DNA from 3 places in the Priestia sp. SB1 genome. Region 1 is predicted to be linked to each of the others. Evidence: riboswitches for the same ligand, from Rfam matches in the RefSeq annotation. Region 1 holds a riboswitch; each other region holds the start of a gene.
What was found. A riboswitch is a leader RNA that binds a small molecule or an ion and turns the genes downstream of it on or off. The one in region 1 is predicted to bind ZMP and ZTP.
Positions count from the first base shown of each region.

Region 1 (7,513 bases):
TCTATATGATATAATTAACAAAAACAGGAATTTCAAAAGGGGCTGAGCCTATTGTCCGGAGGTATTATACTGGGTATCATCATTGCATTAATTATATTTCTAGCTATGGCTAAAACAGTAAAAGACACCCAAAGAGATCACGAAAAAAAGAGACGTTAAATTATGAATACCATATATGAAGCAAGTTTACATAAAAAAATTTATAGAAATTAAATACTAAAAGGGAGCCTACATATGCTGCCTCCCTTTTGTTAATATGTATTTTACTTAATATACCTTGGCACTTATTAGCATGTAAATCCTAACCCTTAACTAGAATATCGTTCTGCAAGTTTATCCTTATGAGATTGAAATATCTCTTCTAGAGAAATATCATACTTATTAGCAATAACAATCAAGTTACCTAACACATCTCCTAGTTCTTCCGTTAATTCTTTCTTATTTTCTTCCAAAGTTCCAGTTACTTCATCTGGTCGATCCCTTCCGATTTCTAAAGCCCTAATAGCTCGTGCTACTTCACCTGTTTCCTCGGCAAGAAAACCTATTCGAATAAAGATATCTAAATCTGACCAACCTCTCATTTTGTAGTAGTCCTTTACCCATTGTTGAAATTCTGTTACGTTCATTAAATGGTTCCACCTTCCTTTTTTAACTTCAACTAAGTTTACCAAATCATCCATTATTATGTATAATCAATAACGGTGATTACATAGGAGGGGATATTTATGAAAAGAATAGCTGTATTTTGTGGATCAAGTAATGGAGCATCTGACCTTTATATTCAAGGTGCAAAGGACCTGGGAAAAGAACTTGCTAAACGTAATATTTCGCTTGTATATGGTGGAGCAAGTGTTGGGGTAATGGGTGCTGTGGCTGATGCTGCGTTAGAAGCTGGCGGACATGTCATTGGCGTCATGCCTACTTTCCTTGAAGAAAGAGAAATTTCTCATAAAAACCTGTCAGAGCTTATTGTTGTTAAATCTATGCACGAGAGAAAAGCCAAGATGGCTGAACTTGTAGATGGATTCATTACATTACCAGGTGGTCCAGGTACACTAGAGGAATTCTTTGAGATTTTTACATGGGCTCAGTTAGGGTTACATCAGAAGCCTTGCGGATTATTAAATATTAATGATTATTACACACCACTTATTTCTTTATTTAATCACATGACAGAAGAACAATTTCTACAGGAAAAATATCGTTCTATGGCCCTTGTAGATACAAAACCACAAGGTTTATTAGATCAATTCAATACATATCAACCTCCTTCAGTTAAAACATATATCACAAAAGCTCAAAGCTAACAAAAAAACAGGATTAGACACTATCTAATCCTGTTTTTTTGTTAGCTTAAAATATAATTTCGTTTACTTCTTTTAATGTAACGAATCTGCCACCTAGCATATTATTATGATGTTCTACTATTTTAGAAGCTGAAAGCGCAGCCGTATCAAATGTGCTATGGGCATCTTTTACTAAGATATTCTCTTTATACCCTAAACTATATGCTCTTCTACAAGTAGTATCCAAACAAAATTCAGTTTGCATACCTGCAATGACTAATTTTTCGATTTCAAGTTCCTGCAGTTTTTTATGTAAAGTTGTTTGATAAAATGCGTCCCAAGAAGATTTTTGAATAACTGTGTCTGTTGGTAGAGGGCGAACATCCCGATGGATTTCCCATGTGACTTTTCCTTCACTAAGCATACTATCAGAACTGGGGTCTGTATGTTGTATATAGATAATTGGTATATTAGATTTGTGCGCGTTTTCCCTTAGAGAAATAATATTTTTAAGTACTTGCTGTTCATTCCATAAAGACCCACCTTCATAAGAAAACATAATGTTTTGAACATCTACAAGCAACAAAGCCTTTCTTTTACTCATTTGATTGTATCCCCCTATTGATTTTTGTGGTAAAAAATTCAAAATAATATTATATCAAATTAAAATCTTATATTATATAGCTTGAACTTATGAAATCTATTCTTCTTCGAAGTGTATATAATATTGCTTCTAGGAAGTTTACATACTTAAATAAAATTCTTATTTTTAATTCACCAATCTAACATAAATGTTAAAATATGTAGAAAAGAGTTAAGGAGAATTACATATGAGAAAAGATTTCAGCAATACGGCTTTAATTATTATCGATGTTCAAAGGGCTTTTGAAGATGAAAAGTGGGGAATAAGAAATAATCCCAATGCTGAAGACAATATTCAAGTTCTGCTAAAGACATGGAGAGAAAAGAAATACCCAATTATACATATTAAGCACTTATCTGATAACGACCATTCTATTTTTCATCCTAGTAAACCAAGTTCAGATTTTAAAGATATTGCAGTCCCAGCTGAAAATGAACCCATTTTTAAAAAGAAAGTAAATAGTGCATTTATAGGAACTGGACTTGAAAAATATTTAAAAGAAAACCAAATAGAAAAGGTTGTAATAGTAGGGTTAACAACCCCACATTGTGTCTCAACTACTACTCGAATGAGTGGTAATTTAGGATTTGAAACGTACTTAGTTTCAGATGCAACGGCTGCATTTGCAATAAAAGGGGCAGACAATACGTATTATTCAGCTGAACAAATACATAATGTGTCATTAGCTACTTTAGACAATGAGTTTGCTACAGTTTTAACCACAAAAGAATTAATCCAAAATTCAGGCGAAGAAATAAAGGCTTAATACTTTTGTTTTAACTATATACAATATACAGAGTTAGTTAACGACACACAAATTATTGGAAAGGTCATAAAAGAGCCAGTTCCCCTATAAGGTATTGGCTCTATTGGGCTAATTATATTGAATTCATATCTCAATGATGGAATACACGTATGCCTGAATGCGCCATAATCATTCCATATTCATTTGCTGCCTGTGTAACTTGTTCATCTCGTAAAGAATTTCCTGTTTGAATCACATACTTAACGCCACTTTGAGCTGCACGATCTATATTATCACGGAAAGGTAGAAAAGCATCAGATGCATATGAAACGCCTTTTAATCCTTTTAGCCATTCTTGTTTTTCACTCTTACTTAGCCTAGCAGGGACCTCTTCAAAACACTGTTTCCATTGTTCATTTTCTACCTCAGTAATATCATCATTCAGCCATCCATCAATTGCGTTATTAACTTCTACACGAGAAATGCCTTCTTTGAACTTCATGTTAAGAGCTCTTGGATGTTGTCTTAACCACCATTTATCAGCTTTTTCAGCCGCCAACCTTGTACAGTGAATACGGGACTGTTGTCCAGCACCAATTCCAATCGTTTGGCCATCTAAGGCGAAGCAAATAGAGTTTGATTGTGTATATTTCAATGTAATAAGAGCAACAAGAAGGTCTCTCTTTGCATGATCAGGAATATCACATTGAGTCGTAACAATATGATTAAAAACTTTTTTTCCAATCTGTACATCATTTCTTTGTTGTTCTAGAGTAATGCCAAATACCGTTCTTTTTTCAATTGGATCAGGCACATAGTTTGGGTCAATCTCTAAAATTAGATATTTTCCTTTCTTTTTCTGTTTCAAAATCTCTAATGCTTCTTGGGTGTAGCTTGGTGCAACAATCATATCAGAAACCTCTGTTTTGAGGAGAGTAGCTACAGTTATATCTACTTCATCACTAAAAGCAGCACAATCTCCAAATGAAGACATCCTATCTGTCCCACGCGCTCTTGCATAAGCAATCGCTAAAGGAGACAGGTTTAGGCCTTCAACAAAATAGGATTCAGTAAGTGTCTCATTTAGTGGAGAGTACACAGCTGCACCTGCTGGACTTACGTGTTTAAAAGATGCAGCTGCAGGTTGATCAGTAGCCTGTCGAAGCTCCCGAACCAGTTGAAAAGCGTTTAATGCATCTAGAAAGTTAATATAACTCGCTTCTCCATTTAAAATTTTAATAGGCGTGTTCTCAGCATTCTGAACGTTAGCTTCACTTTGATTTGGATTCATCCCATATCGTAAACAAATTTCTTTCACTAAAAAATCTCCTTTCTAAATAAAAAAAGTATTTGAACTCATATTCAAATACTTTGCCCAGGCGTACGGCCGTTATCTATGTGCTTCCTCATGGTCCTCCATGTTTACGCCAGTAACACATAGTCTGTTTTATAAGAAAATTTTACATAATAAAAGTAATTTTAACAATACTTTTATCCAAATTATTCTTTTTTAGTAAGTAACGAAGTCGTGATTCCACCTATAAAAATTGTCGAACATGAAAAAAGAAACGTTTTAGGTCCTAACAAAGGAAGCCCTGCTGTTATGATAAAACCATCTATAATTAAAATGACGATTCCTATATTCAAAGAAAAAGCTTTTGATATAAGTTGGGCTAGTAAATCTGTTCCTCCAGTGCTTGTCTCATATCGAAGCATAAGACCAATCCCCGTCCCAATACATATTCCTCCAAGGATCACACTAGGAAAAACAGAAAGTTGAAACTGGTCTTTAATAGGTTCTAACCAATCAATCAATAGAGAAGAAATGACTAATCCATAAAAACTATTATAAAAATAAGTTTTTTCATAAACCCAAGCAAACCAGCATAATGGAAAACCTAAAATAATAATCATCACACCTGTGGGAAATTCAAAATAATAGTGAAGGATGAGAGCAATCCCAATTGTTCCTCCATCTAACAAATAATGAGGAACTAAAAATCCATTAATTCCTATACTTAACAATAAACTTCCGACTAGAACAACCGGTATTTTCCGAATAATAATCACCTTTTTAGTCAATTTATCTCTTACTATATGTATAAGCTTTAGCTAGTTGTCATGAATACTTTTTAATTTTATAGATCAGGGAAGCTTTAAAAAATACGGATTCAGAGCCGAAAGTATTCTGACTACACTATATGTTCTCATTCTCTATTAGGTAACTTGCCTAAATTGAATACTTTTTTATCATTTGAGCAAACTACTGTTAGTCCCAGTGTTTTTTTCTATTTTCAGGTAGTTTTTTTAAAAAAGGACAAAAAGTCATAGGACTTTAAAAACAGGCATATGATTTATAGAGACCTCAATGTGCTTATAAATTGAACTAGTAGATAACCCTTGGATGTATTGATTCAAGGGTTATTTGCTTTTTATATGAATTAAAACATCGTAACCAGAACAAACTACACAAGATGCTGTGAGGCATCAGCCAAAATCCTTACTGCAATAGAGCAGAAAAAACCTACCTCTTTTGATTGGGAAGAGATAGGTTTTTTTCTATTTTTAAGGTGTATAAAATATACATTCTTAGTTACCCTCATCACTCTTCCCGGAAAACACCATAAAAAAGGACCCTTGATGCAGGACGGTTCTGCCAAGAGCCCTTTTTCCGGAGTATGCAGCTTTTTATACATTGTTGATTAATCAACGTTTTCTCAGTAGGTGGATGAGAAACTAATGTATAAGAAGTGCACCTTTTATAAATATGCTCAAGGTTGTCCTATATTGCCTTATTTATAAATTTGTTGTACAATTATTCAGACTTTTCTATGAATAGAAACATATAAATTCCCTAAAAGCTATCCGTCCTGCAACGATGGGGTAGCTTTCTTTTTTTATTAACGATAATAATTACTTTAACATTTTATAATAGATTTAAATATATTGTCCGTAAAAGTATACTTTTGCGAACTTTTGATTTATATAGAAAATCTATCATTTTCACCGTTCGTTTAAGTTTTGAGATATTATACGAACGTTCTCTAAAACACATAAAACTTTGCGAACGTTCTTGTTAGAAAAAAATGATGGATTCAAATCGAATCTTGATAGTGCGTTAAAACAAAACACCCTTAATCATGTGGAAACCAATAAGTGCAAAAAAACTGCACCTAGATTTAAAATAATCGAAGGTACAGTTTTTATTAAACATTGTAATTTAATCTTCTTTATTCAATTCCCCAATAGAAAATTGATAGAAAATTGAGTGCATTCCATACTCATCTTCACTGATGAAAATGCCAAATTTCTCATCAACATTTATAAGTATGAACCAGAAATAAGCTTCAGAATTATTAGCTTCTGTATAATATAATACACTTTCTAAGTTTTCATAAAAATCTTTTAATTTAATTATTAAATTAAAAGATTGTTCATGTTTTCTACCATTGTAAATTACAACTTTTTGATTGAGATAACCCTTTATTTTGTTTTGAAATTCTTCTAATTCAACTTTTATTCTTTTCTTAAATAGTTATCTATTGTTCTTCCCTCGCTTTTTGTATCCTGAACGATTTTCTGGGTAACGGGTGCTTCTTTGATCATATCTACCTTTTTTATAAGGATTTAACCCATCTACCACGTGAAAATACGGACCTCTTCCATTTGCATTCCAGTACAATAAAAAATCCGCGGATATAATCCACGGATTTTCTTACAGTTCTTTTTCCAAGCAGTTAACTTGATTATGATGCAGCGGCTTAGTGGCGTACTGGGTAAAACCAAGGCGTTCCCAAAACAGCTTGGCTCTAGGATTTTGAGACAGAACCCCAAGACGTAGAACGGAAATTCCCTCTTCTTTTAGCTTGTCTTCAAACGCTAGATACGCTTGCGTTCCGAAACTGAAATTGTGATAGGCGCTATGAATAATAAAAGCTCCAATCCACGGATGATCATCGTTAGGATTTTGCTTCATGTAATCAATAACCCCTACGTATGTATCGTCGGCTTTTATAAAATAACTGTCTGTTTTTTCATTCATATATTCTTTAAAAAGCTCTTCTTCCCTCCGCTCTTTCTTGCCGTTTTCTAACACGTTATAAGCTTCGTTTGAATTGATAATCTCTGACACAATATACATCGTGTCAGCTGTAACGGGTTCAAATGAAATCATATGTCTTCCCTTCTTTCTCTGTAAAGTAGCTGTATATCGTTGCTTTGTCAATTTTACCATTTTTCATTCGCGGAAAGGACGTTAAAACTCTCCATACGCGCGGGATTTTATAAGAGGATACTCGTTTTGTCAGCGCTTGTCTTACATCAGAAAGAGAAATGTTCTCTAAGACAATTGCTGCACCTACGACTTCTGAACGTTCAGCATCTGCTACGCTAAAAACGGCTGCTTCGCTAACGCCCGGTATTTGTAGTAGCAGCTCTTCAATTTCTTCAGCATATACTAAGCTTCCGCTGCTTTTGATTACATTTTTGTCTCTTCCTACGATGGTAATGTTTCCGTCTGGAAGCTGAACCGCAATATCATGCGATGTAACATATCCGTTAAAAAATGAGCGGTTCGTTTCTTCGCTGTCCCTAATAAACCCTTCGAATGCTTGAGTTGTTTTCACAAACAGTATTCCTTTGTCTCCTTTTTCTACTTCTTTTCCACGTTCGTTCAGGATTAAAACGTCTACACTGTCAATAGGATAGCCTACTGTATGAGGCAGCGTTTCAGCGGTATCTGGTGAAAGTACCGTAACAAATCCCATTTCAGAAGATCCGTAATATTCATAAAGAGAGGAGTTAGAAAACGCTCGTGAAAATTTCTTTCGAACGGAAGGC
Region 1 is NZ_JBBJSS010000004.1:173,278-180,790, reverse strand. It holds gene WKH56_RS16055 (MazG nucleotide pyrophosphohydrolase domain-containing protein) at 309-626, opposite strand; gene WKH56_RS16050 (LOG family protein) at 726-1,307, shown strand; gene WKH56_RS16045 (cysteine hydrolase family protein) at 1,354-1,890, opposite strand; gene WKH56_RS16040 (cysteine hydrolase family protein) at 2,117-2,695, shown strand; gene WKH56_RS16035 (phosphoribosylaminoimidazolecarboxamide formyltransferase) at 2,826-3,992, opposite strand; ZMP/ZTP riboswitch at 4,041-4,119, opposite strand; gene WKH56_RS16030 (YitT family protein) at 4,175-4,756, opposite strand; gene WKH56_RS35145 (YxiF family protein) at 5,895-6,194, opposite strand; gene WKH56_RS16025 (GNAT family N-acetyltransferase) at 6,390-6,848, opposite strand; gene WKH56_RS16020 (class I adenylate-forming enzyme family protein) at 6,835-7,513, opposite strand, start outside.

Region 2 (7,513 bases), on a different contig from region 1:
TCGTTAATAGCTGAGGTGCATCCTTTGCAACATTGTCAATCATGTTGCCCCAGCTTCCAAAATGCATAATTGGCAGAGAAACAACCATAAATAACATAATCGCCCATACCAAAATATCTTTAATAATTGCCGTATAAGTGGGACCTTTAATTCCGCTGAAAAAAGTATAAAGAGCCACAAGAAAGAATGAAAGAATAACGACAGCTTTTACATTAATGTAGCCAGTTCCTGCAACGCGAAGAGTATCTTGAATACCGCTAAGCTGAAGATCAATATATGGAATAAGCATCAATACACCTACTATGGCAATTAAAGAGGAGAGAAATTTACTGCTAAAACGTTCTCTAGCATAATCAGCAAGTGTAGTAAGTTTGTGCTTTTTAGCAACAGTCCAAAGTTTTGGAAGAAAAAAGTATGAAATTAAAAAGGCTAAAACAGAGTAAGGAATGGCAAAAAATGCGATGCTTCCTCCTTGATAAGCTGTACTTGTAAGACCTAGGAATGTATAAGCAGTATATAAATCTGCTCCTACTAAAAGCCAGACGAGCAGGCTTCCAAAACGTCTTCCCCCTACAGCCCACTCTTCAACGGAGCTTCTAGATGATTTGTCACGTCCTGCTATAAAGCCAATGGCGATAACGACAAGAACAATTGCTGATGTGATTAAAAGTGCGGTTAAATTTCCTTGCATTATTCAATGTCCCCCCAAGATTTTTGTAAACGATAAATGATAAATGTACACACAGGCGTTAAGAAGACCCATAAAAATAACCATAAATGCAAAATAGGTAATCCAAAAATAATTGGATGAATGTTATTTACAAAAGGTAAAAAAGCGAATTGAGCAATAAACGGAATGATGAATAAAATAAATATTATGAATTTTCTGTTCAATTTTTACTCCTCCTCTAAAATTTATCTAACAATGTTCACTATGATAGCAAGTCTGACATAGTAAAGCAATAAGTTTTTTGAAAATTTCGTTATAAATTACGAAAATTTTTTTAGAAAAACAAAAAAAGGGTATGAGAAGAAGATATTTGAAATGATTAGGGAAGAAAAAGCAGGGGAGAACCTAAGCGCAGTTGCCTTTGAAACAAAAAAAGAACGGAAAAGAAGAAAGGTAGTTTTCTCGATAAGATAAAGTATATTGCTATTGCATTAAAGAAAAAGAATTTGTATGTTCAAATATAGATTTATGGAAGCTATAAAAACGAGCAAATAAAAAAACTAGACAATAAGTGCTTGTCTAGTTCCACCACTCTGTCAATGGTCCTTTGTCGCCATAAACAGGATCTGTTGTAGGAATAGGTACTTGTGCAATTTCATCAAATACGTGAGGGCGATCCGTTTGTTTTCCTGTTCGTAAGTTGTAATCCATGCCCTCTGGATAAGCTCCAACCACTTTAAAATCAGCAGTTGACTGCAGACGCATATGTCCTGTACCTGCAGGGAGTACGAGTACATCCCCAGCATGCACCACGATATTTTCTCCCATATGTCCACCTAGTTTTAAGCGTGCAGATCCGCTAATTACACCTAGTGCTTCATGAGAATTGCTGTGGTAATGGTGAAAATCATATATGCCGCCTACCCAGCTGTTTTTCCAGTTGTGAGAATTAAAAATGCTCTCTACTTTCTCTTTCTTACTAATAAATACATGTTCATACAACAAAACTGGAAGACGAGGGTGATTTGGAATGGTTCCGTCGTCATCAAAATAAAGAACTTTTACATTTGCATAATTCATAAGCATCCCTCTAACAATCTTTTTTCGTAATTTTCCCTGTTTTTTGCTTGCGTAAACAGAGAAGTTTGCTCGAAGTACTTCATTCGTTGCGAAGTGCATGATATGTAGGTGTTAACGTTTTCCCAAAAGAAGTCTCCCACTTCAAGCGTAGCTAAGTGGTGGGCAGTTTACTTTAGTATCTTTTCTTCATATTGTATATAAGTAAAGGGGCTAGTGCAAGAATTCTATGGATATATAGATGTTAATTCGTATTTTGTAAATGAATAATATATATTAATATAATTTTTAGAAGATGATATGCTCGTGAAGTAAAAGAATCAAATAATAAGCAAGGTTAGAGTTTTAGTTGTTTTTTGTAATTAGGAAGAGATTTTAAGAGTATTTATTCGGAATTTTACGAATAATTAATTACTTTTGTAAAAGTAATGTAAACATTTTTGTGTATTGAGTAATAGTAATGAATGTTATATACTGATAAAAAATATATTCCTATATGTGACTGGCGCAACATGGATGACCATGGGGGAGCATATAGCGTATAAGCCGCGCGCCTGGGCAAACACTTGAGAAAATTTCGCAAGTGTTTTTTTTATTTTCCTAGGGAAGAGGAGTAGATTTGGATGAGCAATATGCAAAGGAAGATGGGAACATTTGCTTTAACCATGACAGGCATAGGTTCGATTATCGGTTCAGGATGGCTGTTTGGAGCATGGAAAGCAGCTCAAATTGCAGGACCTGCGGCTATTTTTTCATGGGTTATTGGAATGGTAGTTATTTTGACCATTGCCCTATCGTACGCTGAACTGGGCGCGATGTTTCCGCAAGCAGGGGGGATGGTTAAATATCCTCAGTATTCACACGGATCATTTATTGGATTTTTGGCTGCTTGGGCTAACTGGATTTCAATCGCTTCAACGATAACAGTGGAGGCTATTGCATCTGTGCAATATATGAGTACTTGGCCGTGGAAATGGGCTCGCTGGACTCATGAATTAGTAGACAATGGCATTTTAACGTCCAAGGGGTTGGCAGTTGCGTCTCTGTTATTATTCATTTACTTTTTTGTGAACTATTGGACGGTAAATCTCTTTGCTAAAGCAAACTCATTTATTACGATTGTTAAATTAATTATTCCTGGTTTAACGGCAGGGGCTTTATTTTTTGCTGGTTTTCATAGCGGGAACTTTTCAAGTGAGCATGGGGTAGCACCTTACGGATGGGCGAGTGTTTTAACGGCAGTGGCAACATCAGGTATCGTGTTTGCATTTAATGGTTTTCAAAGTCCTGTAAATATGGCAGGAGAAGCAAAGTCACCTAATAAATCGATTCCGGTAGCTGTAATTGGTTCAATTTTTATTGCTGGAATTGTATACATTATATTACAAATTGTTTTTATCGGAGCAGTAAGTCCGTCATCAATTGCGGATGGATGGAATCATTTGAATTTTAATTCTCCTTTTGCTGATTTAGCGATTGCGCTTGGAATTAACTGGCTAACAATCGTGTTATACGCAGATGCATTTGTTTCTCCTTCCGGCACAGGTGCTACATATACGGCAACGACTTCTAGAATGTTATACGGGATGCAACAAAATGGATATTTGCCAAAGATATTTGGTACTCTTCATCCACTTTACAATGTCCCGCGCCCAGCTATGTGGCTAAATTTAGCAGCCTGCTTTTTGTTTCTCTTTTTATTTAGAGGATGGGGTGTCTTAGCAGAAGTGATCTCAGTAGCGACGCTTATCTCCTATATTATGGGCCCTGTAGCGCTTATAACATTAAGAAAAACGGCTTCACACTTTTACCGTCCATTTTATTTAAAAGGGGCATCAGTTATTGCGCCATGCGGCTTCGTTTTTGCTTCTTTGACGCTTTACTGGGCAAGGTGGCCACTTACAGGTGAAGTGATTTTTATTATGGCAATTGGCCTGCCAGTTTATTTTTATTACCAAGCGAAAAATAAATGGGTGGGCTTTAAAAAAGAATTTTTAACCGGGGCTTGGATGCTTATCTATTTAGCGTGCATGATTTTTATTTCCTACATAGGAAGCGAAAAATTCGGAGGCAAAAATATTTTACCTTTCGGATGGGATATGCTAGTGATTGCTTGCGTATCATTAGCCTTTTATTACTGGGGAATTAAAAGTGGCAAATCTAACCGATATATGAAAGAAGCTGAACAAATCAATCAAGAAAATTTTAAATCTAAATAAAAAACACGAGCCGGTGCTCGTGTTTTTATTTAGATAAATGGAGAATTTAGACTTAGTTTTTATCAAAATATTGTAAAAAACATAGATTTTAAGGTTTAAGGATTTACACAGAGGGAACCTTTATTTGGGATAAAGTTCTAAAAAAACAAAATAAAGGGGATTGGACAGCTGTGAAAAAAATGAATGTTTTGGCTTTGGTTTTTGTACTTATGCTAGTATTAGCGGCTTGTAACAGTTCTAAGGAAACGGGAGGATCCACTTCGGCTAAAAATAAGGCGATTGAAGCATCTATTGACAGCGCTTCTTATATTTTAGTAGATAGTGATGAAGGAGCTACAAGTGAAGAAAAGGGGCTGTTGAAAGTTGATTTAAAAGTAAAAAATGTATCCAAAAACAGTATATCTTTATCGGATTACGACGGTGTGTATTTATATGAAGGAGATGAACAATTATCTCCAAAAACGGGAGTGAACAGTAGGGAACTTGGACTAGAAAGCAGTTCATCTGACAAGATTGGCGCTGGGAAGCAAAAAAAATTAATGTTCGTCTTTGAAGTCAAAAAAGATAAAAAGTACAAAATTGGGCTTCAGCCAAAATCATCTGATTATGATGAAGAAATTGACGAAGTAACATTAACACTGGATACGAAGAAATACGCGAAAAGCTATAATAAGCTGCAAGACCCAGAAAAAGCTCTGCAAGCTTACACGGAAGTTCTTTACTTAAACAAAGAAAATGTAGATTATGATAAATATGTAACAGCGGACAAAACAGCTGTCAGAGAAGAACAGAAAAAAGCGTTTAATGAGGAATTAAAAGGTGCGTTTTCTAATAGTTTAACCGATAAAGCAAAAAAAGATTTTTTTAACATGTATAAAGATGTTTTGAAAGAAAAAGCAAGCGTAAAGACAAATGTGATTGCCAATGCAAATAATAAAGCTGTAGTAGAAGTGGAGTACACTACTGTTAATTTATCAGACTTATATTCATACGTATCGCAGCTTAAGAGAGCATATACAGATGAAACAAAAGATTACGATACAAAACACTCTGAAGAGTTTGCGGCTTCTAAATTCAAAGATATTGTAAATGAATTAGAAACGAAAGAAGGAAGTCGTCCGCTACGAATTTTTATGGTGAAAGAAGATGGGAAATGGACTGTGAAGTCAAGTGACCTATACAGTGACTCTTTAGGTAAAACGTTTGGATCAAGCTACATTCGATAGACAAAAAAGAGGCTAGGACAAAAATAGTTGAGCCCAAGTAAAAAACGAACCATTCATCAATCTGTTTGATGAGTGGTTCGTTTTTTTGCGATGGTGCATATCGTTTTATTTGTTTCGTTCCTTCTAGCAGTTGATTGGAGGGCAAGGCGAAGACTCCTGCGGGAAAAGCGGAACAGGTGAGACCCCGCAGGAGCGTAAGCGACGAGGAGGCTCAGCGCCCGCCCGCGGAAAGCGAAGCCTTGCACGGAAATCAATTGCGGTGTCATAAGCAGTACAGCTCATGTATCTCATTTGTTCGTCTTTCAATTGGATTTATTTCGTTATGTCTCAACCTCTTTTTTGTTTTCTGTAAATAAATCAACGAGTTTTTTGTAAAGCTAAATTTATCGAAATATGCTAGTATAGGTTCATTCATTCTTTTATTCTTATTATGATAGGCATCAATGGAGGTTCTTACTAATGAAAGCAAATTATTGTAAAGATACAAAGGCCGTTCGAACGAGCCGCATTTTCCCTAATGATATTAATAATCACAATACTTTATTTGGCGGAAAATTAATGAGTGATATTGATATGATTGCGTCCATTTCAGCTTATCGTCACAGTCGTACAGAGTGTGTGACGGCTTCAGCAGACTCTATTCACTTTCTGCACCCTATTACGCCTCAGGATTCTGTATGTTTGGAGTCATACGTATCATGGACAGGTCGTTCATCCATGGAAGTGTTTGTGAAAGTGATTAAAGAAAATTTAAAAACCGGGGAGCGTCAAATTGCAGCTACATCATTTTTAACTTTTGTGGCAATGGATGATGATGGAAAGCCCCGCGCAGTACCGGAGCTTATTCCAGAAACAGAAGAAGAAAAATATCTGTTTCAAACGGGGGCAGATCGTGCTGCCACACGTAAACAAGTGCGTAAAAAAAGCAATGAACTAGCCTCAGTGTTGGATTTAGGACAACCTTGGTAGCATAAAAGAGAGGCTGAAAAGTATTTTAGCTCAAGTGAAAAACGAACCACTGATCAGCACGTTTGATTAGTGGTTCGTTTTTTTTGTTATGGTGAACGTAGGTTTCAGCTGTTTCGTTCTTTCTAGCAGTTGATTGAAAGGAGAGGTGAAGTCTTCCAATCAACTGCGGTGTCACAAGCGGTTCAGCTTATGTATCCCATTTGTTCGTCTTAGGATTGGATTCATTTCGTTATGCCTCATCCTCTTTTTTATATTTGATGAATCTTTCCTCCTAATCGAGAGGAGGAAACAAAATTATATGAAATTTATTTTCGTTCATGGTAATATGAATTTAATATAATTTTCTAAAAAGTTTAAAAAGTACAACATTTATAAAGAAAGGTGTCGTGTCTAATGGTAACAGTAGAAGCAGCAGAAAGACAAAACAGCAGCACTGCCCTGCGCCGTGATGTAAAATTTCTCGGTCAATTGTTAGGGAAAGTTCTGGTTCACCAAGGTGGAGAAGAACTGCTCAACAAAGTAGAAAAAATACGCGAAGTGGCAAAATCACTTAGAGAAAACAAAGATGAAGCCATCTATAAAGAAATAAAAAATGAAATCGTTACTCTTGAACAGCCGATGCGCGCGCAGGTTATTCGGGCATTTGCCGTTTATTTTCATTTAGTTAATATTGCAGAGCAAAATCATCGAATTCGTCGCAGACGGGAATATCAGCAGCAAGAAGATTCTATTATGCAGCCGGGTTCATTGGAAAGCGCCGTTGTTTCGCTTAAAAATAATGGCGTGGCGCCAGATGTAATTGCTAACTTGCTTCAAACTTTATCACTTGAGCTTATCATCACGGCACATCCAACAGAAGCCACTAGACGAAGTGTCCTTGATATTCATAAACGAATGGCTGAGCTTCTGAAAAACTTGGATAATTCAACGTTAACAAAACGTGAACGTACAGAAATTGAAGAAAGACTGTTTAGCGAAGTGTTAATTTTATGGCAAACAAATGAACTGCGAGATCGCAAGCCAACCGTAATGGATGAAGTATCCAATGGATTATATTATTTTGATGAAACGTTATTTGAAGTGCTTCCTCAACTTCATCAGGAATTGGAAAATTCATTGCAGGAGAATTACCCCGAAGAAAATTGGAAAGTGCCTAATATTCTTCGATTTGGTTCATGGATTGGCGGAGACCGAGATGGAAATCCAAACGTAACTCCTAAAGTAACGTGGCAAACGCTTGTCAAACAAAGGAAGTTAGCTATTCGTAAATATAAAGAGTCGCTTACTCAATTGAGACAAAGGTTAAGTCAGTCTACAAAAAGAGTCGCAGTTTCAGATAATCTTCTTGATTC
Region 2 is NZ_JBBJSS010000003.1:718,001-725,513, reverse strand. It holds gene WKH56_RS14200 (sodium:solute symporter family protein) at 1-691, opposite strand, end outside; gene WKH56_RS14195 (DUF3311 domain-containing protein) at 691-894, opposite strand; gene WKH56_RS14190 (cupin domain-containing protein) at 1,250-1,849, opposite strand; ZMP/ZTP riboswitch at 2,236-2,314, shown strand; gene WKH56_RS14185 (APC family permease) at 2,371-3,966, shown strand; gene WKH56_RS14180 (DUF5105 domain-containing protein) at 4,146-5,192, shown strand; gene WKH56_RS14175 (hypothetical protein) at 5,323-5,460, shown strand; gene WKH56_RS14170 (acyl-CoA thioesterase) at 5,652-6,161, shown strand; gene ppc (phosphoenolpyruvate carboxylase) at 6,555-7,513, shown strand, end outside.
Region 2: another riboswitch for ZMP and ZTP. It lies ahead of WKH56_RS14185 (APC family permease); the one in region 1 lies ahead of WKH56_RS16035 (phosphoribosylaminoimidazolecarboxamide formyltransferase).

Region 3 (7,513 bases), 100 kb from region 1:
AATCTTGTGTTTTTCCTGTTATTATTTTTCTTACATTGGCCATGACAAAAATAATTGAAGTACCGTTCATTTCTAGATATGACCTTATTTTATTAGTCTGTCTAGGAACTCAAGTTTTAATGGTGATGTTTAAACGAGAAACGCTTGATGAAGTAAAAGTCATTGCAGTATTTCATTTAATTGGACTAGCGTTAGAACTCTACAAAGTTCATATGGGCTCATGGAGCTATCCGGAAAAAGCTTTCACTAAAGTCTGGGGAGTTCCGCTGTACAGCGGATTTATGTATGCTAGTGTAGCCAGCTACATGTGCCAAGTGTGGAGAAGGCTTGAATTAAAGCTTACGAATTGGCCTTCTACGTGGATTGTCAGTATACTAAGTATGGCTATTTACCTTAATTTTTTCACGCATCATTTTATTTACGACTTCCGCTGGTTTTTAAAACTTTTTACTTTACTTATTTTTTATCGAACTTTTGTATATTTTACGGTTAACAAACGTACATATCGCATGCCTTTAGTATTGTCTTTTGTACTGATTGGCTTTTTCATTTGGATCGCTGAAAATATCGCAACATTTTTCGGAGCATGGCAGTATCCAGATCAACAGCAGCAGTGGACAATGGTTCATATAAGTAAAATTAGCTCTTGGCTTCTTCTTGTGATTGTTAGTTTCTTGATTGTTGCTTTACTAAAGCATTTAAAAGAAAATCAAAATCAATTTAAACAAAGTAAGAAATCAAAAGAAACAAACGAAATATATGAAAGATAGAAACATAACTATGTACATGCTGTTAATATAAGGTACAGAATCTTTGGAGGCTTATATGCAAGAATATATCTTTTATCTTCCCTATTTTAAATCAGCGGGAAAGACCGTAGCAGTTACAAATGAAAATGGAGAAAATGTCGGACAACTTAAGAGAGTGCATAAAAACATGTGGACTAAAAGTATTGATTTTTTAACTCGTGATGGACTTCCAGTGTTAGATTCTATTTCTTGGTTTCCTATCTTTTCCTGCGGCTTAAAGGTACATGTACAAGTTCAATGGGAAGGAAGAACGGTGTTTATTGATCACGTGAAAAAACACCGGTGGGTGATAAAAGAAAATGGAAAAATAATAGGGGATTTATTAGGTAAAGGAATAATTAAAAACGAAGGAGCACAAGAAATTAGATGGGGAAATAACGTCTACATGTTAAGCAGTCATGAAGCCGTAGAGGAAGCGTGTATTTTTAATCAAAAAAGAGAAAAAGTCGCGGAGTTTAAATCAGACCTTTTTCATTTTAAACAAGGAAAACACTCAATAAGAGTAACAGAAGAACTGCCCGTACCCATTTTTATCGCTTCTTACTATATAACTACTTTTATTATGCCATACATATAATCAGGCGCAGAATGATTCTGCGCCTGATTTTTATATCATGATTTTACAAATATCATTTGTGAATTCAACGGGATCACTAATAGATAAGCCTTCAATTAAAAGAGCTTGGTTATATAATAAATTTGTATAAAGGTCTAGTTTCTCTTTGTCATTTTCAAATGCATCTTTTAAAGAAGCGAATACATCATGATTTACGTTAATTTCTAAAACTTTTTCTGCTTTTACATGCTGATTATCAGGCATAGCACTTAAAATTTTCTCCATTTCAATCGTTACTTCACCATCAGCTGATAAGCAAACGGGGTGTGTTTTTAAACGTTTAGACGCGCGCACATCTCCTACTTTTCCCGCCAAAGCTTTTTTCATATAGTCAAATAGCTCTTTATTCTCTTTTTCCTCAGACTCATTGAGCTGTTCTTCTTCTGCTTCAATCCCTAAGTCACTACTTGAAACAGACTTAAATTCTTTTTCTTTGTACGTCATTAACATTTTAATCGCAAATTCATCGATATCTTCTGTAAAATACAGAATTTCGTACCCTTTATCTGCAACTAATTCTGCTTGAGGAAGCTTTTCAATGCGGTCGTACGATTCTCCTGATGCATAATAGATATACTTTTGATCCTCAGGCATGCGTGATACATACTCGTCTAGTGTTACGAGCTTTTTCTCTGTAGAAGAATAGAATAAAAGCAGGTCTTTTAATACATCTTTGTTGCTGCCAAAGTCACTGTAAACGCCGTATTTTAGCTGACGGCCAAATGATTCATAAAACTTCTCGTACTTTTCACGTTCGTTTTTAAGCAAACTTTTTAACTCATTTTTGATTTTCTTGCCGATGTTTTTGGCAATCAGCTGAAGCTGGCGATCTTGCTGCAAAATTTCACGTGAAATATTAAGAGATAAATCTTCAGAATCTACCATACCTTTTACAAAGCTAAAGTAGTCTGGAAGAAGATCTGCACATTTATTCATAATTAAGACGCCGTTTGAATACAGTTCAAGTCCTTTTTCAAATTCTTTTGAGTAGTAGTCAAATGGACTATTTTCTGGAATAAATAAAATGGCATTGTAGCGAATCGTTCCATCCACATTAATATGGAGGTGAGCGAGCGGTTTATCAAATCCGTAGCGTTTTTCTGAATAAAACTGCTCATAGTCTTCTGAAGTCAACTCATTTTTGCTTTTCTTCCAGATCGGTACCATACTGTTGATAACTTGTTCTTCTGTATAATCTTCTAGCTCGTTATCAGAACCTTCTTTAGGACGTTTTTCCGTTATGTCCATTTTAATTGGGTAGCGGATAAAGTCTGAATACTTTTTAATGATCTCTTTTAAACGATATTCTTCTAGATACTCATCATATGTTTCATCTTCTGTATTTTCTTTAATTTTTAAAATGATTTGAGTTCCAACCGTTTCTTTTTCGCACGGTTCGATTGTATAACCATCGGCACCAGTAGATTCCCATTTATAAGCCTTATCGCTGCCTAACGCTTTACTAATCACTGTTACGACATCTGCCACCATAAACGCTGCATAAAACCCAACACCGAATTGGCCGATAATCGTGTGCCCGTCCTTTGTTTCATTTTCGTTTTTAAACGCAAGAGAACCGCTTCTCGCAATTGTGCCCAAACTGCTTTCAAGCTCTTCTTGCGTCATGCCAATTCCAGTATCCGTAATGGTTAAGGTACGGTTAGTTTTATCTGGTGTTACTTTTATGTAATAGCTCTCTTTGTTAAAACGCAAGGAGTCGTCTGTTAAGGCTTTGTAATAAATTTTATCGATTGCATCGCTTGAATTTGATAGAAGTTCTCTCAAAAATACTTCTTTTTGAGAATAGATGGAATTAATCATCATCTCTAATAATCGCTTTGATTCGGCTTTGAATTCTTTTTTTGACATAAGAAGTTCTCCTTTCCAAATAGGGCTTATAAAATAATTAGCACTTGAGTGGATAGAGTGCTAATCACTCTTTTTATTTAACATGTATTAGGATATTTGTCAATATATTAGGAGATTCACTAAAGAGATTAAAAATTTGACTGAAAAAAGCAAACTTTTAAAAAAAGGTTGAACGTTCTGAAAGAGTTTGCTAGAATATACTTAATTTCAAAGACTATATGTGACTGGCGAAACGCGGATAACCGTGAGGAAGCATATAGTGACGTAGCCGTTCGCCTGGGCAGAGGTAAGGGATTAATACATATCTCTTACCTCTTTCTGTTTAGGGGGAGAGGATATAGAAGTTATCAGACATGTAGGCTAAAAAACCAGACTTTTAAAAAAATTAAAAATGAAGTTCCTTTATCCAAAGGTAAAAACATGTAAAACTACGATGATAATCAGAGGAGAGTACAAAATGAGCACATTAACATTAGAAAAAGTACAAACAATCAAAACATTAAACAACATTGCACAAAAAGGTCTAAATGTTTTTAATCAAGAAGGTTATCAAATTGACAACGACAGCGAAAATCCAGATGCGATTGTCGTGCGTAGCTTTAACATGCACAGCATGGCATTTGACCAAAATTTAAAAGCTATTGCACGAGCTGGAGCAGGGGTTAATAATATACCGGTGGACGCTTGCACAGAGCAAGGTATCGTTGTATTTAATACGCCAGGAGCTAATGCAAACGCAGTAAAAGAAATGGTTTTAACTACAATTATGGCTTCTTCTCGTAACTTATTTGCTGGAGTTGAATGGACAAAAGGATTAGACGGCCAAGGTGATCAAATTCCTAAGTTAGTTGAAGCAGGTAAAAAACAGTTTGTTGGAAAAGAAATCAAAGGTAAAACATTAGGCGTTATTGGTTTAGGTGCAATTGGTGCTCTTGTAGCAAACGACGCGCTTGATTTAGATATGGACGTAATTGGTTTTGATCCATTCATTTCTGTTAATACAGCTTGGAATTTGTCTCGCAACGTACAGCGTGCAATGTCTCTAGAAGAACTATTTGCAGCATCTGACTATATTACGGTTCACGTTCCATTAACGGACGACACAAAAGGTGTTTTCAATAAAGAAACGTTTAGCATCATGAAACCTGATGTTCATATTTTGAACTTCTCACGCGGTGAGCTTGTAAACGAAGAAGATATGAAAGCTGCTCTTGAAAGTGGAAAAGTTGGTCGATATATTACAGATTTCCCAAATCAAAATGTCTTGAACATGAAAAATGTTGTGCCAATTCCTCATTTAGGGGCATCAACTCAAGAATCAGAAGAAAACTGTGCGGTAATGGCAGCACGTCAAGTGAAAAATTTCTTAGAAACAGGAAACGTTAAAAATTCAGTGAACTTCCCGAATGCATCTCTACCTTACACTGGGAAAAAACGCGTAGCTGCTTTCCATCACAACGTGCCGAATATGGTAGGACAGCTTACGCAAGTATTCTCAAACTACAATTTAAACATCGCAGATATGGTGAACAGAAGCCGCGGTGAATATGCGTATACAATGATCGATATTGACAATCAAGTAAGTGACGAGATTGTGCCTGAGCTAGAAGAAAAAATTGGTCAAATTGAAGGGATTATTACAAGTCGTATTATCTAATTTGGTTATCATCATATTTTAGTGTTTCAGCCCTAACTTTTCTAAGTTAGGGCTGTTTTTACATGGTATTTATCCTCATATCATTTCCTTCAGTCCCATAGCATATAGAAATACCTTTAAAGAGGTGAACGTTTTGTCAGGAGAAATGATAGGGATTTTGATAGGGTCACTCATCGCGCTGGCAGGAACTTTCATTACGTCTGTCGTAGCTATAGCGATGTCGAAAGAGCAATACAAGCAAGAGCTTCGCAAAGCATTTATCCAAAAGAAAGTTGATGCCTATACTCATGTGTGTCAGGTTATTTTAGCTATAAAAAATGATTTACTGACAATAACCGTTTCTTCAGCCGGCTTAAACTGGACGGCCCAATCTATTAACAAACTAGCAGATGTATGTATTACGGAAGGACTGTGGATCGATGAAGAAGACAGCAAAAAGCTGGAGGTTCTGCAAAAGCAGCTTTCAAAGTTTGTATTGGATGAAATAGAACTGTCTAGACATGATATCCTCACAACCTGTTATGATATCGTTGAATATTGCGAAAAAAAGATTAAAATTCTTCATTTTATGACCGTAAAAGAATAGATGATTACTATGTTAAGAATAAGTGATTGTGGGAATATTAAATAAACATCGCAATATAAAGTCAAAAAAACAATCCGTTTATACACCAGCAGTCGACGAAGGCATTAGTAAGGAAAGGGCCAAGGGGAAATTTTTTGTAAAAACGATAGAAAAAGATAGGCTCAGTACCGGGTCTATCTTTTTGCGTTTATATAGAGATTAAATATATTTATATATGCATGTGTCCAAGCATTTACAGAAAAAACTCCTAAAATATAGTCCAGAAAGGAGACGATTGTATGTCAAATTACGAGTCGAGCAAACCGTATATTAAATCCGTTAATATACCTAATCCTTTATATCAATCGTTAAAAGGAGACTATTTTGTTGGACAAACTGAGCCTATTCGTTTTGATGGAAATAGAAACGCTTCGGGCGGATTAGTGAACCCTTCCGGCTCCGGAGTAGATTTATTTGTGAATGCTTTTACTATCACTAACTATTCAAACGAACCTTTTACTGCTGAAATTTGGTTTAATTCTATCCCCCCTGGAAAAGGAACAACTTCAGATAATGTGAGTCCAGCAAATACTACACTACGTTCAAAACCAAAAGGGAAAATTAAATTTGTAGAAATGGTAAAAGGCTTTCCTACTAAAGGGGTAAACGTATTTAACCGTGTTGTTCCGCCGAAAAGTACATTAGTAAGTGATGAAGACGGCAAATTTATCTTTCCAAACAACGGTTCATACGTTATTTTCTTAGTTTCTCCAGGAAATAAAGAAATTGAAGCTGAAATTGCATATGGATGGTTTGAGAAAAAACGTAAGAAGGACTGTTAACTGAATAGGTCTTAGCGATTGTATGAGAAGTGTATGAGCTATTTCATATTTAATACAGTTCTTAACAAACGGTAAGTGTTTATGAAAAGAACTTTGCAGTAGCATCCAAAGTTCTTTTTTATAGCTTGCGTTTTTTCGTTTGATTGTGGATATAACTAAAGAAAAACAAGCAAACGTATAATTCCGATTACGCAAGCGATTTGAACAGTATTTAAAGAAGTTGAGGACTCAAGAAGCAAAGCGATAATACATAAGTAGAATGAAGTAACTTTTTTGTCCAGGATATAAGCATGCTTAACATCTCACGTTCATGTCTACATTCACATTATCTTACGTTTCAATTCATACTGGCTTCATATAAATGAATCATACTGAATGTATTAATGAAAGATACGAGGTGAAACAATGTTAAACAAGGTTTTTAGACTATTTACACAAGAAACCGAGATATCTAAAGATAAAGAAGGAGATCTCCAAGAAGAGAACGATTTTAACGAAGTTTGTGATGATCATTTTATTATAGATGAGTATTAGAAACCCTATAAAACCCTGCAAAATTTAAAGAATTGATTGAGTATATCTGTATAAACAGTAATTGTATAAGGGTCGTAAAGGTATACTTTTACGGCCAATTAATATTGATAAATTGCTTTTTATATGAAACAATGCGAAAAAAATGGGCATCCTAGAAGCAAAAGGAGGGGATAAAATGAGCAAAGAACCAAACGATGAAACAAGTGAAGGGCTGAATCAGCTTTTTGAAATCATCAATGCAAAAGGCGACGAGGGCGAACTTAGAGAAATTGTAAGCAGGAGCAGTGAAAAGAATAATCATAAAAATCATGAGGATCAATCGTAAAAAGAAAATAAAAAACCTCTTCATGGAAATCATGAAGAGGTCAGATGAAATAGTATTACACCTATTCCATCCGGCAGAGTTTTAAAGTGTTTTAAACTCTTGATGCGACTGGTTTTATGGAACTGATGGGATTCGAACCCACGACCCCTTGTCTGCCAGACAAGTATTCTCCCACTGAACTACAGTCCCGCTTATGTAGAGTCTTTATTGCCTGTTGACTCTACTATATTTTAATACGTATGACGCGCGTTCGCAATAGTTATTTTCAGTGTTTTCTAATTTCTTCATATGAATAT
Region 3 is NZ_JBBJSS010000004.1:275,570-283,082, reverse strand. It holds gene WKH56_RS16610 (DUF817 domain-containing protein) at 1-770, shown strand, start outside; gene WKH56_RS16605 (tubby C-terminal domain-like protein) at 826-1,386, shown strand; gene htpG (molecular chaperone HtpG) at 1,417-3,294, opposite strand; ZMP/ZTP riboswitch at 3,505-3,583, shown strand; gene WKH56_RS16595 (phosphoglycerate dehydrogenase) at 3,752-4,951, shown strand; gene WKH56_RS16590 (hypothetical protein) at 5,085-5,537, shown strand; gene WKH56_RS16585 (DUF6143 family protein) at 5,816-6,358, shown strand; gene WKH56_RS16580 (hypothetical protein) at 7,068-7,217, shown strand; tRNA gene WKH56_RS16575 (tRNA-Ala) at 7,335-7,406, opposite strand; gene WKH56_RS16570 (HD domain-containing protein) at 7,513-7,513, opposite strand, start outside.
Region 3: another riboswitch for ZMP and ZTP. It lies ahead of WKH56_RS16595 (phosphoglycerate dehydrogenase); the one in region 1 lies ahead of WKH56_RS16035 (phosphoribosylaminoimidazolecarboxamide formyltransferase).